Regions from separate parts of the Pseudoalteromonas sp. KS88 genome, predicted to be linked through region 1. Evidence: predicted binding sites of a transcription regulator. Region 1 holds the regulator's gene; the other holds the start of a gene.
What was found. Region 1 encodes NrdR, which represses ribonucleotide reductase genes. Its sites were predicted from a motif close to AAACACNANATNTNGTGTTT; they were not measured.

Region 1 (6,571 bases):
AATAAAATCATTAAAGCGAGAAATGACAATGGCAAATTTCTTGCCCGGAGCGTATTTATTACCTTCGATAATTTTCATTCGATAACCCTAAAAATAAGTTTAAGCGATTGCGCAAAAATTGCTGCGCATCATACCACAAAAATAAAATAATAGCCTAGCTTATTGCGGCTCTACGTAGTCAACCACTTCAAGGTGAAAACCAGAAAGTGCGTGGTACTTTTTAGGTCGACTCATTAGGCGCATTTTCTCAATACCTAGATCCGCTAAAATTTGTGAGCCGACACCAACGGTGCGTGATGTACCTTGAAATTTACGATGACTCACGTTTTCGCCCGCATCCTCTGCTGCAAATGCTTTGACTGTTGCCTCTAACTCTTCTGTATGTTCTTGCTTGCCTAGGATAACGAGTGCACCTTGATGCTGTGCAATATACGCCATAGCGTCTGATAAACCCCAGCTTCTGTCAGCACTACGATCTGATAATAAAATATCGTTGAATGTGCTTTGTAAGTGAACACGAACTAATGTTGGCTCATCTGCTTTAATTTCACCATTTAATAATGCGTAATGCAGCTGCCCATCAATGGTGTCTTTATACGTTACTAGGTCAAACTCACCATGCTGAGTGGGTAACTTACACTTAGCAACCTGTTCAATAGTGGTTTCGTTTATGTTGCGATACTCAATTAAATCAGCAATGGTGCCAATTTTAATGCCATGTTCTTTAGCAAATATCTCTAAATCTGGGCGACGCGCCATAGTGCCATCGGCATTGAGTATTTCAACGATTACAGAAGACGGCTCAAGGCCTGCTAAACGAGCTAAATCACACCCAGCTTCAGTATGGCCTGCACGTGTTAGTACACCACCAGGCTGAGCCATAATTGGAAAAATATGCCCAGGCTGAACAATATCTGATGGTTCCGCGCCTTTTGCAATCGCAGCTTGTACTGTACGCGCGCGATCAGCGGCAGAAATACCTGTTGTCACGCCTTTTGATGCTTCAATAGACATCGTAAAATTCGTAGAAAATGCAGCACCGTTATTTTTTACCATTAACGGCAAATCAAGTTGCTCACAGCGTTCTTGCGTCATCGTTAAACAGATAAGGCCACGGCCATGAGTAGCCATAAAGTTAATTGCCTCAGCACTAATATGCTCAGCAGCAATAATTAAATCGCCTTCATTTTCTCTGTCTTCGTCATCCATTAAAATAACCATTTTACCGGCTTTAATGTCATCAATAATTTCTTGCGCGCTGTGTAAATTCATAGTCTACTCATAATTAATTTGTGGAGTTTATTTTATAAAACCAGCTTGAGCTAATAAGCTCATGGAAATATCTGAGCTTGCTGGTTGCTCTGCACCTTTGATCAAACGCTCAAGGTAGCGGGCTATTTGGTCAACTTCTAAGTTTACTGACGTGCCAACTTTAAAGTCAGCAATCGTGGTTTGTTCTGATGTGTGAGGCACGATGGTGAGTTTGAATTTATTATCCTCAACCGCATTTACGGTTAAACTAATGCCATCCACACATACTGAACCTTTATATGGAATGTACTTCATCAACGCCGCATCGGTCGATAACCAATATTCTGTTGCGCGTGCGTTTGCGGTGATTGCAGTAATTGTTGCAATGCCATCAACATGACCTGAAACTAAATGACCACCTAATCGCGATACAGGCTGCATTGCTTTTTCAAGGTTAACTTTTTGCCCTTGTTTGTAATGTGCGAACCCTGTTAAACCAATGGTCTCATTTGATAAATCGGCACTAAATCCATCATCATGTTTAGCAACAACAGTTAAGCAAACACCATTCGTGGCAATGCTATCACCTAGTTTTACATCTGCCATGTTCAAATCGTGGCTTTGAATACGAATAGCCAAATCACCTTGAGTTTTGCGCAAATCACTTATAATGCCTGTTGCTTCAATAATACCAGTGAACATAAAGTTTACTCTCAAAAATAAATTAAGACGATTTGGTGGCCGTCACACTAGCGGTGATACGAATATCATCGCCAATTAGCGCACAGTCACTAATTGTTAGGTTAATAGTATCTTGCATACTGGTTAGAGTTGCAAAGTTTAGTAAGCTTTTTGCATCATTCCCTAATAGTTTAGGTGCAACATACACTATAAATTCATCAATTAGATTTTGCTGGGTCATCTCACCGGCCAATGTCGCGCCAGCTTCAAGCCATACTGTATTTATTTGTCTTTTAGCTAAAATTTGCAATGCAGCGAGTAAATCTACTTTTTGAGATTTTTCGGGCACTTCAATATGGGTAACGTAATGAGGCCATTGAATCGATTTATCAAGCTTAGTCGTAAGAATAATGATCTCACTTTCAATACTAAACAAAGCGAGATCAGGCGTTAAGCGGTTTTGAGAATCGACAATAACGCGTATTGGCTGGCGAAGTGGTAAATCTGTTGGTAACGCTTGAGGCAGTTCATTAATACGTACATTGAGCTTTGCATCATCAATGAGTACCGTATCTGCCCCCGTTAAAATGGCACAACTTTGCGCTCTGAATAACTGCACATCTTGGCGCGCGGGCGTGCCAGTAATCCATTTACTTTGGCCATTTTTTAGGGCTGTTTTACCATCCAAGCTAGCGGCCATTTTACATGTCACAAAGGGCAAGCCCTGTTCCATACGCTTTAAAAACCCTCGGTTTAACAATCGTGCCTGTTGTTCAAGTAACCCTGAGGCAACTTCAATGCCGGCACTCGCTAATATGGCCAATCCCTTCCCGGCCACCTGAGGATTTGGGTCAACCATAGCTGCAATGACCTTACTGACGCCAACCTCTTTTAATGCTTGAGCGCAAGGCGGGGTTTTACCAAAATGGCTACAAGGTTCAAGAGTCACATAGGCCGTTGCCCCTTTTGCTTTTTTACCAGCTATGGCAAGAGCGTTTACTTCAGCATGCCCTTGGCCTGCAATCTGATGAAACCCTTCCCCTATTACGACATTATCTTTAACCAACACACACCCTACATTAGGGTTTGGCGTTGTGGTAAATCGACCTAAACTAGCTAACTCTATCGCACGAGCCATATAGTGATGATCTTGCTCAGTGAACATTTGAGCGCTCATACTACTCCCCTAAGCGTGCTATTTCTTCACCAAACTCACGAATATCTTCAAATGAACGATACACCGAAGCAAACCGAACATAGGCCACTTTATCAAGCTTTTTTAATGACTCCATGATGCATTCGCCAACGAGGTGACTCGAAATCTCTCGTTCACCGGTTGCACGCAATTGAGATTTAATAATATTAACAACCTCATCAACTTGCTCGGTGCTTACTGGGCGTTTCTCTAAGGCACGGTGTAACCCGTTAAGGAGTTTATCTTCGTTGAAAGGTTCGCGACTGCCATCTTGTTTAATAACTCGCGGCATAACCAGCTCAGCACCTTCGAAAGTGGTAAAACGCTCATGGCATTCGTTACATTCACGACGGCGCCTTACTTGGTGACCACCACCAACTAAACGCGAATCAATCACTTTGGTATCTTTCTCAGAGCAAAAAGGGCAATGCATATAGTGTAAATTCCGTAACTAAAAACAAAAAGGCCGCTCTAGGGCGGCCTTTATGATAGCAAAAAACATTGCTGATGTTATCTAAATTCCTGTGATTAAGCGTACACAGGTAATTTTTTACAGATAGCTTGAACTTTCTCTTTTACTTGCGCTTGCACTGACTCATCATTAATGTTGTCTAGAACGTCACAAATCCAACCTGCAAGCTCTTTTGACTCAGCTTCTTTAAAGCCACGACGCGTGATTGCAGGTGAGCCAATACGTAAACCAGACGTAACAAACGGAGAACGTGGGTCATTTGGTACTGAGTTTTTGTTTACAGTGATATTTGCATTACCTAATGCTGCATCAGCATCTTTACCAGTAATGTCTTTATCGATTAGATCAAGTAAGAACAAGTGGTTTTCAGTTTTGTCAGAAACAATTTTGTAGCCGCGCTCTTGCATTACCGCAACCATTGCTTGTGCATTTTTAACAACTTGCGTTTGGTATTCTTTAAACTCAGGTTGTAGTGCTTCTTTAAATGCCACTGCTTTTGCAGCAATAATGTGACATAAAGGACCACCTTGGCCACCTGGGAAAACAGCGCTGTTAAGTTTTTTATAAATAGCTTCGTCGCCACATGCTGAGATAATTAAACCACCACGAGGGCCAGCAAGTGTTTTATGCGTTGTTGTAGTAACAACGTGAGCATGCTTTACAGGGCTTGGGTATACACCTGCTGCAATAAGACCTGCAACGTGAGCCATATCAACAAATAAGTATGCACCTACTTTATCTGCAATCTCACGGAATTTAGCCCAATCAACAATACCTGAGTATGCAGAGAAACCACCGATGATCATTTTTGGCTTGTGCTCAAGCGCTAAAGCTTCAACTTGTGCGTAATCAATTTCGCCTGTTACTTCATCAAGCCCGTATTGGATCGCATTATAAAGTTTACCAGAAAAGCTTACGTGAGAACCGTGAGTTAAGTGGCCGCCATGCGCTAAGCTCATACCTAGTACTGTATCACCCGCTTCTAAAAGCGCTAAGAAAACAGCTGCGTTAGCTTGCGAACCAGCATGAGGCTGTACGTTTGCGTAATCAGAACCAAATAATTCGTTTGCACGGTCAATAGCAAGTTGCTCAACCACATCAACATGTTCACAACCACCGTAGTAACGCTTGCCCGGGTAGCCTTCTGCATATTTATTTGTAAGCTGTGAACCCTGCGCTTCTAATACGCGTGGGCTACAATAGTTTTCAGATGCAATTAACTCAATGTGCTCTTCTTGACGTGCAGTTTCTTTATTGATTGCTGCAAATAACTCTGGATCGAAATCCGAAATATTCATGCTACGTTCTAACATGGGGGCTCCTAGGGCAACGTGTATGGTATTTTGAAGGCTGAATTATACGCTGAAAACGTCAATTTGCCTATGCTCTTATGTTGAACATATTTAAACAGGGATTGAAATTAATTCACAGTGTTTTTGTAATGATATTTTTTTATAAAAGCATAAGTATTATTAATAAATATAATGGCGAAGCATTTACAATTATAATATACACAAACCACCTCAAGGTGCCTAATAGGCACTTACTCTCATCGTTGTTACTTTTTAACAGGGATGGCCATTCTTGCAAAGTAACGCCTTGATATTAAACTCCTGTGAAACGCTGAATTCTGCATTTTGAGGTGTTTGGGTAACAATCACATTGCATATGTTTCTATTTAAACTACAATTTAATGAAATGTGATCAAGGATGATACTTTAACCGCTATGCTCGCAAAACCTATATACGAATCGATTCCCTATTTTTACTTCACCTTTGGTGCAAGCTGCTTACTTATTGCAAGCTCTATTATCCCAACCGCGATTGGTATCATAGTGTTTTTAAATGGCGCTAACATTTGGCGCTTACGCTCTAACGCTCGACGAATTGATCACAAAGTTAATCGCAAAAAAGTAAAGAAGCACTATTACTACTATGAATTTAAACCCTTTCTTTTGTTAACGTGTGCACTACTTTTGATTAGATGGGCTCCTTATCAAATAGTAACAATTGCAGGCTTAATACTGTGTTTAATTGCGATGCTAATCATATTGCTAAGAGTATTAAACAGGCGCTCACGGTCTATGGTGTGATTAACTGCTTCACTGGTAGGAATATTTTATTTATGGCTCTAGCTGAGAGTGCAACAGCATTAATCACTTCGCTGCTGTTGCACTTTAGGTCTAACCTAGCTTTTCTAAGATGATGTTTCGTAACTCTTCATAATCATCTTTAATCTCTTGTGCTAAGCACGGCTTAGCAAGGGCATCTGCAAGCGGCTTTGGCATATCAAGTTCAATAGCTAAAATCTCTTCAACACTTTCTTTAAATTTAGCAGGGTGTGCAGTTGCTAAGAATATACCTGCACTGCCTGGGGCTAAATCAGCTTTTAGGCCTTGGTAAGCAATCGCGGTGTGTGGTTCAGCAACATACCCTGTTTGTTGGATTTTTTTCATAACAGCTTGAGTGTCGTTTTCATCCACACTGGTTGAGTAAAAGTTTTCATAACTAAACCAGTTGTTATCAAGCATGGTTTGCACGCGAGGCCAGTTATTAGGCTTACTCACGTCCATCGCATTTGACAGCGACTCAATTGTTGCATTTGGTGCCCAGTTTTTATCTGCAATAAAACGCGGCACTGTATCATTTTGATTGGTTGTGGCGCTGAGCTTAGCAACAGGTAAGCCAATTACGGCACCTATCATCGCGGCGCACACATTACCAAAGTTACCACTTGGTACAGAAACATGTGCAGTTGCACGTTTTTCTTTTGGTAGCTGTGCAATGGCTTCAAAGTAATAGCATACTTGTGCCACTAAACGGCTAATATTGATCGAGTTAGCGGAGTTCAAGCCTAGGCGTGTTTTTACTTCATCATCTAAAAAGGCATTTTTTACCATGCTTTGGCAATCATCAAAACTGCCCTCTACCGCATAGCAATGAATGTTGTTGCCAAGAGTCGTAAATAACTT
Region 2 (6,571 bases), on a different contig from region 1:
AATTCAAACAAGCTAATATTAACGGTCTCACCGTTAAGCTCATGTTTACCTTCACCATATAAATTGTAGATGGCTACTTTATTGATCAGCTCATCGTAATATTTAGTCACGGCATCAGCTCGTTCACTGATTTTGTCGTTACTTACAATATCATCAAAAATCAGTTCTGGTGACTGAGTAACATTACGGATAATGTGTGTGTATGAGCGACTGTGAATAGTTTCACTGAATGCCCACGTTTCAATCCACGTTTCAAGCTCTGGGATTGAGACAATTGGAAGCAAAGCAACATTTGGTGAGCGACCCTGAACACTATCAAGCAGTGTTTGGTACTTAAGATTGCTCAAAAATATATGTTTTTCATGCTCTGGCAGTGCTTGGAAATCTAGGCGGTCTTTACTAACATCGACTTCTTCCGGGCGCCAAAAGAAAGACAATTGTTTTTCGATTAATTTTTCAAAAATCGGGTATTTTTGTTGGTCATAACGAGAAACGTTCACTGTTTGGCCGAAAAACATCGGTTCTTGTAATTGGTTATTATGGTTTCGGCTAAAAGTAGTATAAGACATAGGATCACTCAAAAAACTAACAGGGCAAAGCGGGCACAAAGCCCGCTATGAATATATTTTAAAAACAGTGCTTAAATTTTACATGCGCCGCCTGCGCAATCATCATCTTCCGGCTGAACAGCTGTATCATCTTGTGAATCTGACGCGCCATCGCGAGTATTATGGTAATACAAGGTTTTAACACCCAGCTTATAAGCTGCAAGTAAGTCTTGCAGTAACACCTTCATAGGTACTTTACCGCCTTCGAACTTGTTTGGATCATAATTAGTGTTAGCAGAGATCGTTTGATCAACAAACTTTTGCATAATACCCACTAATTGCAAATAACCTTGGTTCGATGGGATATCCCATAACAACTCATAGCTGTCTTTAAGACGGTCATACTCAGGAACAACCTGTTTCAAGATACCATCTTTACTGGCTTTAACGCTGATGTGGCCACGAGGTGGTTCAATACCGTTTGTTGCATTTGAAATCTGCGATGATGTCTCTGATGGCATCAATGCTGATAATGTTGAGTTACGCATACCGTGCTCTTTAATGCTTGCACGCAATGTATCCCAATCCAAGTGAAGTGGTTCATCACAAATCTTATCAAGGTCAGTTTTGTATGTATCTGTTGGCATTATGCCTTGAGAATATGTTGTTTCATTGAACTTAGGGCAAGCACCGCGTTCTTTTGCTAATTCATTTGATGCCTTCATAAGGTAATACTGAATTGCTTCAAATGTCTTGTGGGTCAGTGCATTTGCGCTGCCATCAGAATAACGCTTACCATTTTTAGCTAGGTAGTATGCGTAGTTGATAACACCTATACCAAGCGTTCGACGTCCCATGGTTGCATTTTTAGCTGCTGGAACTGGGTAGTCTTGGAAATCAAGTAAGTTATCAAGTGCACGTACGGCTAGCTCAGCAAGCTCTTCTAACTCATCAAGTGACTTAATTGCCCCTAAGTTAAACGCTGATAATGTACATAAAGCGATTTCGCCTTCTTCATCATTTACGTTATTCAATGGCTTAGTTGGCAATGCAATTTCTAAACATAAGTTAGATTGACGGATTGGTGCAACTTTTGAAATAAACGGGCTGTGAGTATTACAGTGATCTACATTTTGTAAATAAATGCGGCCTGTGCTTGCACGCTCTTGTGCAAACATAGAAAACAGCTCAATTGCTTTAATACGCTTTTTACGAATTGATTCGTCTTGCTCATACTGAACATATAATTTATCAAATTCATCTTGATCTTCAAAGAAAGCATCGTATAGACCTGGTACATCTGATGGGCTAAATAATGTAATGTAGTCGTCTTTTATTAAACGCGAATACATTAACTTATTAAATTGCACACCATAATCTAAGTGACGAACACGGTTGTCATCAACACCACGGTTATTTTTAAGCACGAGTAAGTTTTCAACTTCTAAATGCCATAGTGGGTAGAATAACGTTGCTGCGCCACCACGAACACCGCCTTGTGAACAACTTTTAACAGCTGTTTGGAAGTGTTTATAAAATGGGATACATCCTGTGTGATACGCTTCGCCATTGCGAATAGGGCTTCCCAATGCGCGGATACGACCGGCATTAATACCAATACCAGCACGTTGAGAAACGTACTTAACAATGGCAGAAGATGTTGCATTGATTGAATCAAGGCTATCGCCACACTCAATTAACACGCACGAGCTAAACTGACGTGTTGGTGTACGCACACCTGCCATAATAGGTGTAGGCAAAGAAATTTTAAATTGCGATACGGCGTCATAAAAGCGTTTAACGTAATCTAAACGCGTTTCTTTAGGGTAATCTGAGAACAAGCTTGCAGCCACAAGGATATATAAAAACTGTGCACTTTCGTAGATTTCACCAGTTACACGGTTTTGAACTAAATACTTACCTTCAAGCTGTTTTACAGCAGCATAACTGAAGTTTAGGTCTCGGCTATGATCAAGGTAGTTATCAAGCTCATCAATTTCTTGTTCCGTGTAGTCGACTAGCAGATGTGCATCGTAACGTTTATCTTCTACTAGTTTTGTTATTTGGTCATAAAGGCGAGGGGGCTCAAATTGACCATACGCTTTTTTACGTAGGTGGAATACAGCTAAACGAGCCGCTAAGTATTGATAATCAGGACTGTCTTTTGAAATTTGGTCTGCAGCTGCTTTGATGATTGTTTCGTGAATGTCTTCAGTACGAATACCATCATAAAATTGAATGTGAGATTTCAATTCAACTTGCGAGACAGACACATTATTCAGACCTTCGGCGGCCCAAGCAATGACGCGATGGATCTTATCTAAATCAAGTGACTCTTTACGGCCGTCACGTTTGCTTACAGATAGCTGTTGGTTCATAGTTTTGCCTGTATTCCTTGGGAAATATAGTCTTAGAAAATTATTATTCTATTTATTAGGGTTAAAATCGAATTTAATTGAATAACATTTAGCCACAATATCTGGTGCTCTTCAAATTCTAGATCACAAGATAGTGTGGTCTGCGATCATTTGCAAGGGGCATAAACGGGCCCCTTTGTGGATAAGTTTGGGATAACGCGATTGTGTTAGTAGCCATTAACCTTTGACCTTTTGATTAAAATGAAATTTATAAAAAGCAACTCAAGATCGACTAAATTTAGTCATTTTAAAAATAAATTTAGGCTGCTTTTTTTATCATCATAGTTTGAGTTAAAATTAGCCTAATCACAATATATAGTGTTTTAATATAAATAATACACTATATGTGGTTAAATCCATCAATTGGACTTTGCCAATTAAAATCAGCATTCCAATCTAATGCGTCTGACTCACTAGGTACATAGCCCCACAGTGCTGTCGCGCTGCGCATACCTGCGGCCTTTGCAGCTTGAATATCACGCTCGGCATCACCTATATATAAACAACGCCTTGGATCTACTGCTAATAATTCGGCTGTGTGTAATAAAGGTAAAGGTGAGGGTTTTGCTACCTCAAGGGTGTCACCACTGACAACAGCTTGTGCATTGTGTAGCGTTTTGATCTGCGAGATCAGTGGGATCGTTAAGAAGCTGGGCTTGTTAGTCATTATCCCCCATTTTATGTTTTTCTTTTCAAGTGCCAATAATAGTTGCGCAACACCATCAAAACAGCGGCTATGAACAGCGATGTTATCACTGTAAGCGGTGAGTAGTTGTTGGCGAAGCGCGTTTTGGTCTTCTTGATTAAGCCAAAGATCACCAAAGCCAGCTTGCAATAACGCAACTGCGCCGTTAGAAGCGGCAGGGCGGTATATATCAGCACTTACTGTTGGTAAGTTATGCGACACTAACACGGTGTTTAGTGCTGCGCCTAAATCGTCGGCGGTATCGAGTAACGTACCATCTAAGTCAAAAATAAAGGCGTCATAATCCATATCGTGAATCAAACTGTTTGAACTGCTCATTATGCGAGCTTCTCAAAATGGAGAATATAATTAACACTAACGTCTGTATTGAGTGTGTATTGTTTAGATAACGGATTATAGTTAAGACCAGTACTGGCTCTTACTTTTAAACCTGCTTGTTCAGCCCAAGCAATCAGTTGCGCCGGTTTAATAAACTTTTTATGATCATGCGTGCCTTCAGGTACCATTTTTAGAAGTTTTTCAGCGCCTATAATGGCAAATAAATACGCTTTTGGGGTTTTATTTAAGGTCGAGAAAAACACGTCTGCGCCAGGTTTTGCAAGCGCAGCTACCGCATGAATAATAGAAGCAGGGTCGGGTACGTGTTCTAACATTTCCATACAGGTAATTACGTCAAAGCGAGCAGGGTTAGCTTGGGCATACTCTTCTGCAGGTACTTTTATGTAATCTACATCCACACCCGTTTCTAAACTATGAAGTTTTGCCACTGTAAGAGGCTCTTGGCCCATATCAATGCCTGTTGCTTTGGCACCCATTCGAGCCATACTTTCGGTTAAAATACCGCCGCCACAGCCCACATCAAGCACTTCCTTATCAAATAAGCCTTGTGTTTTGTTGGTGATAAAATCTAATCTTAATGGATTTATCTCGTGAAGAGGCTTAAATTCACCCTCTAAATCCCACCACCTTTCGGCAATGGCTTCAAACTTTGCAATTTCTGCACTATCTACATTTTGATGTTCGGTCATAAAATACTTCCTCGTCAATCTGAGGCCATTATATAGGGCTAAATTAATAAATCGCAAAGATTTAGCGCCTGTAAATCTAAATTAATTGTGATAGCATGGTCTATTAGAATACGTTTAATAACAACAAATACTCTGAAGACCATTAAAATGGTACGTTAAGAGTTAATACTGAAGGAATGTGATATCAAATGACTGATCTCGCCAATGAAATTCTGCCAGTCAATATTGAAGACGAGTTAAAAACGTCCTACCTAGATTACGCGATGAGCGTAATTGTTGGACGTGCATTGCCAGACGTGCGTGATGGTTTAAAACCAGTTCACCGCCGCGTTTTGTTTGCAATGAACGAGCTTAGTAATGATTGGAATAAACCATATAAAAAATCGGCACGTGTTGTCGGTGACGTAATTGGTAAATACCATCCCCATGGCGACAGTGCGGTTTATGACACCATAGTCCGTATGGCCCAGCCATTCTCTTTACGTTACATGTTAGTAGACGGCCAAGGTAACTTTGGTTCTGTTGATGGTGACTCTGCGGCTGCAATGCGTTATACCGAAGTACGTATGGCAAAAATGTCGCATGAATTATTAGCCGATCTTGAAAAAGAGACGGTTGATTTTGTACCTAACTATGATGGTACTGAGCAAATCCCAGACGTGTTACCGACAAAAGTTCCTAACCTTTTGGTGAATGGCTCGTCAGGTATTGCGGTTGGTATGGCAACAAACATACCGCCACATAATTTATCTGAGGTAGTTAATGGCTGTTTAGCTTTAATCCAAAACCCAGATTTAACTATTCATGAGCTCATTGAATACATTCCTGGCCCTGATTTCCCAACTGCGGCAATCATTAACGGTAAAAAAGGCATTGAACAAGCTTATTTAACTGGCCGTGGTAAAGTGTATATCCGTGCCCGCGCTGAAATTGAAGTGGACGAAAAATCAGGTCGTGAGACCATCATCGTTCATGAGATTCCTTATCAAGTAAACAAAGCGCGTTTGATTGAAAAAATCGCTGAACTTGTAAAAGATAAGAAAATCGAAGGTATCAGTGCATTACGTGATGAATCTGATAAAGACGGTATGCGTATCGTTATTGAGATCAAACGTGGTGATGTTGGCGAAGTTATTCTGAATAACCTTTATGCCCAAACACAATTACAAACTGTGTTTGGTATGAATATGGTTGCTTTGATTAACAACCAACCTAAATGCTTCAACCTAAAAGAAATGCTTGAAGCGTTTATCATTCACCGTCGTGAAGTCGTAACTCGCCGTACCGTGTTTGATTTACGTAAAGCACGTGATCGCGCACATACGCTTGAAGGTTTAGCTATCGCGCTTGCCAATATTGACCCAATCATTGAGCTTATTCGTAAATCACCAACACCAGCTGAAGCGAAAGCGGCGTTAACAGCCCGTCCTTGGGAATTGGGTAACGTTAAGTCGATGCTTGAAAAAGCAGGTGAAGCGAATGTTGCACGCCCTGATTGGTTAGCAGACGATTTAGGTATTCGTGATGGCCAATATTATATTTCTGAGCAGCAAGCTCAAGCAATTCTAGATCTACGCTTACACAAGCTAACGGGTCTTGAACATGAAAAAATCTTAAACGAATACCAAACGTTATTAGATTTAATTGCTGAGTTATTACATATCTTGGCATCGCCTGAGCGTTTAATGGAAGTTATTCGTGATGAGTTGGTTGAAATTAAAGACCAATACGGTGATGAGCGTCGTACAGAAATTAACGCTGCAGCACACGATATTAGCCTTGAAGACTTGATCAACGAAGAAGATGTTGTAGTAACCTTGTCGCACGAAGGGTATGTGAAGTATCAACCATTATCAGATTACGAAGCACAGC

Region 2: a site for NrdR is predicted at 3,017-3,036, ahead of nrdA (class 1a ribonucleoside-diphosphate reductase subunit alpha). Genes of this name have one in related genera too.

Annotation. Positions count from the first base shown of each region.
Region 1 is NZ_PYHV01000028.1:18,140-24,710, forward strand. Features, by position in the region: gene ribE (6,7-dimethyl-8-ribityllumazine synthase) at 1-78, opposite strand, end outside; gene ribBA (bifunctional 3,4-dihydroxy-2-butanone-4-phosphate synthase/GTP cyclohydrolase II) at 160-1,272, opposite strand; gene C7Y70_RS17365 (riboflavin synthase) at 1,300-1,953, opposite strand; gene ribD (bifunctional diaminohydroxyphosphoribosylaminopyrimidine deaminase/5-amino-6-(5-phosphoribosylamino)uracil reductase RibD) at 1,976-3,109, opposite strand; gene nrdR (transcriptional regulator NrdR) at 3,111-3,560, opposite strand; gene glyA (serine hydroxymethyltransferase) at 3,656-4,912, opposite strand; gene thrC (threonine synthase) at 5,783-6,571, opposite strand, start outside.
Region 2 is NZ_PYHV01000019.1:255,989-262,559, forward strand. Features, by position in the region: gene nrdB (class Ia ribonucleoside-diphosphate reductase subunit beta) at 1-569, opposite strand, end outside; gene nrdA (class 1a ribonucleoside-diphosphate reductase subunit alpha) at 641-2,926, opposite strand; gene C7Y70_RS13475 (HAD-IA family hydrolase) at 3,306-3,989, opposite strand; gene ubiG (bifunctional 2-polyprenyl-6-hydroxyphenol methylase/3-demethylubiquinol 3-O-methyltransferase UbiG) at 3,989-4,699, opposite strand; gene gyrA (DNA topoisomerase (ATP-hydrolyzing) subunit A) at 4,888-6,571, shown strand, end outside.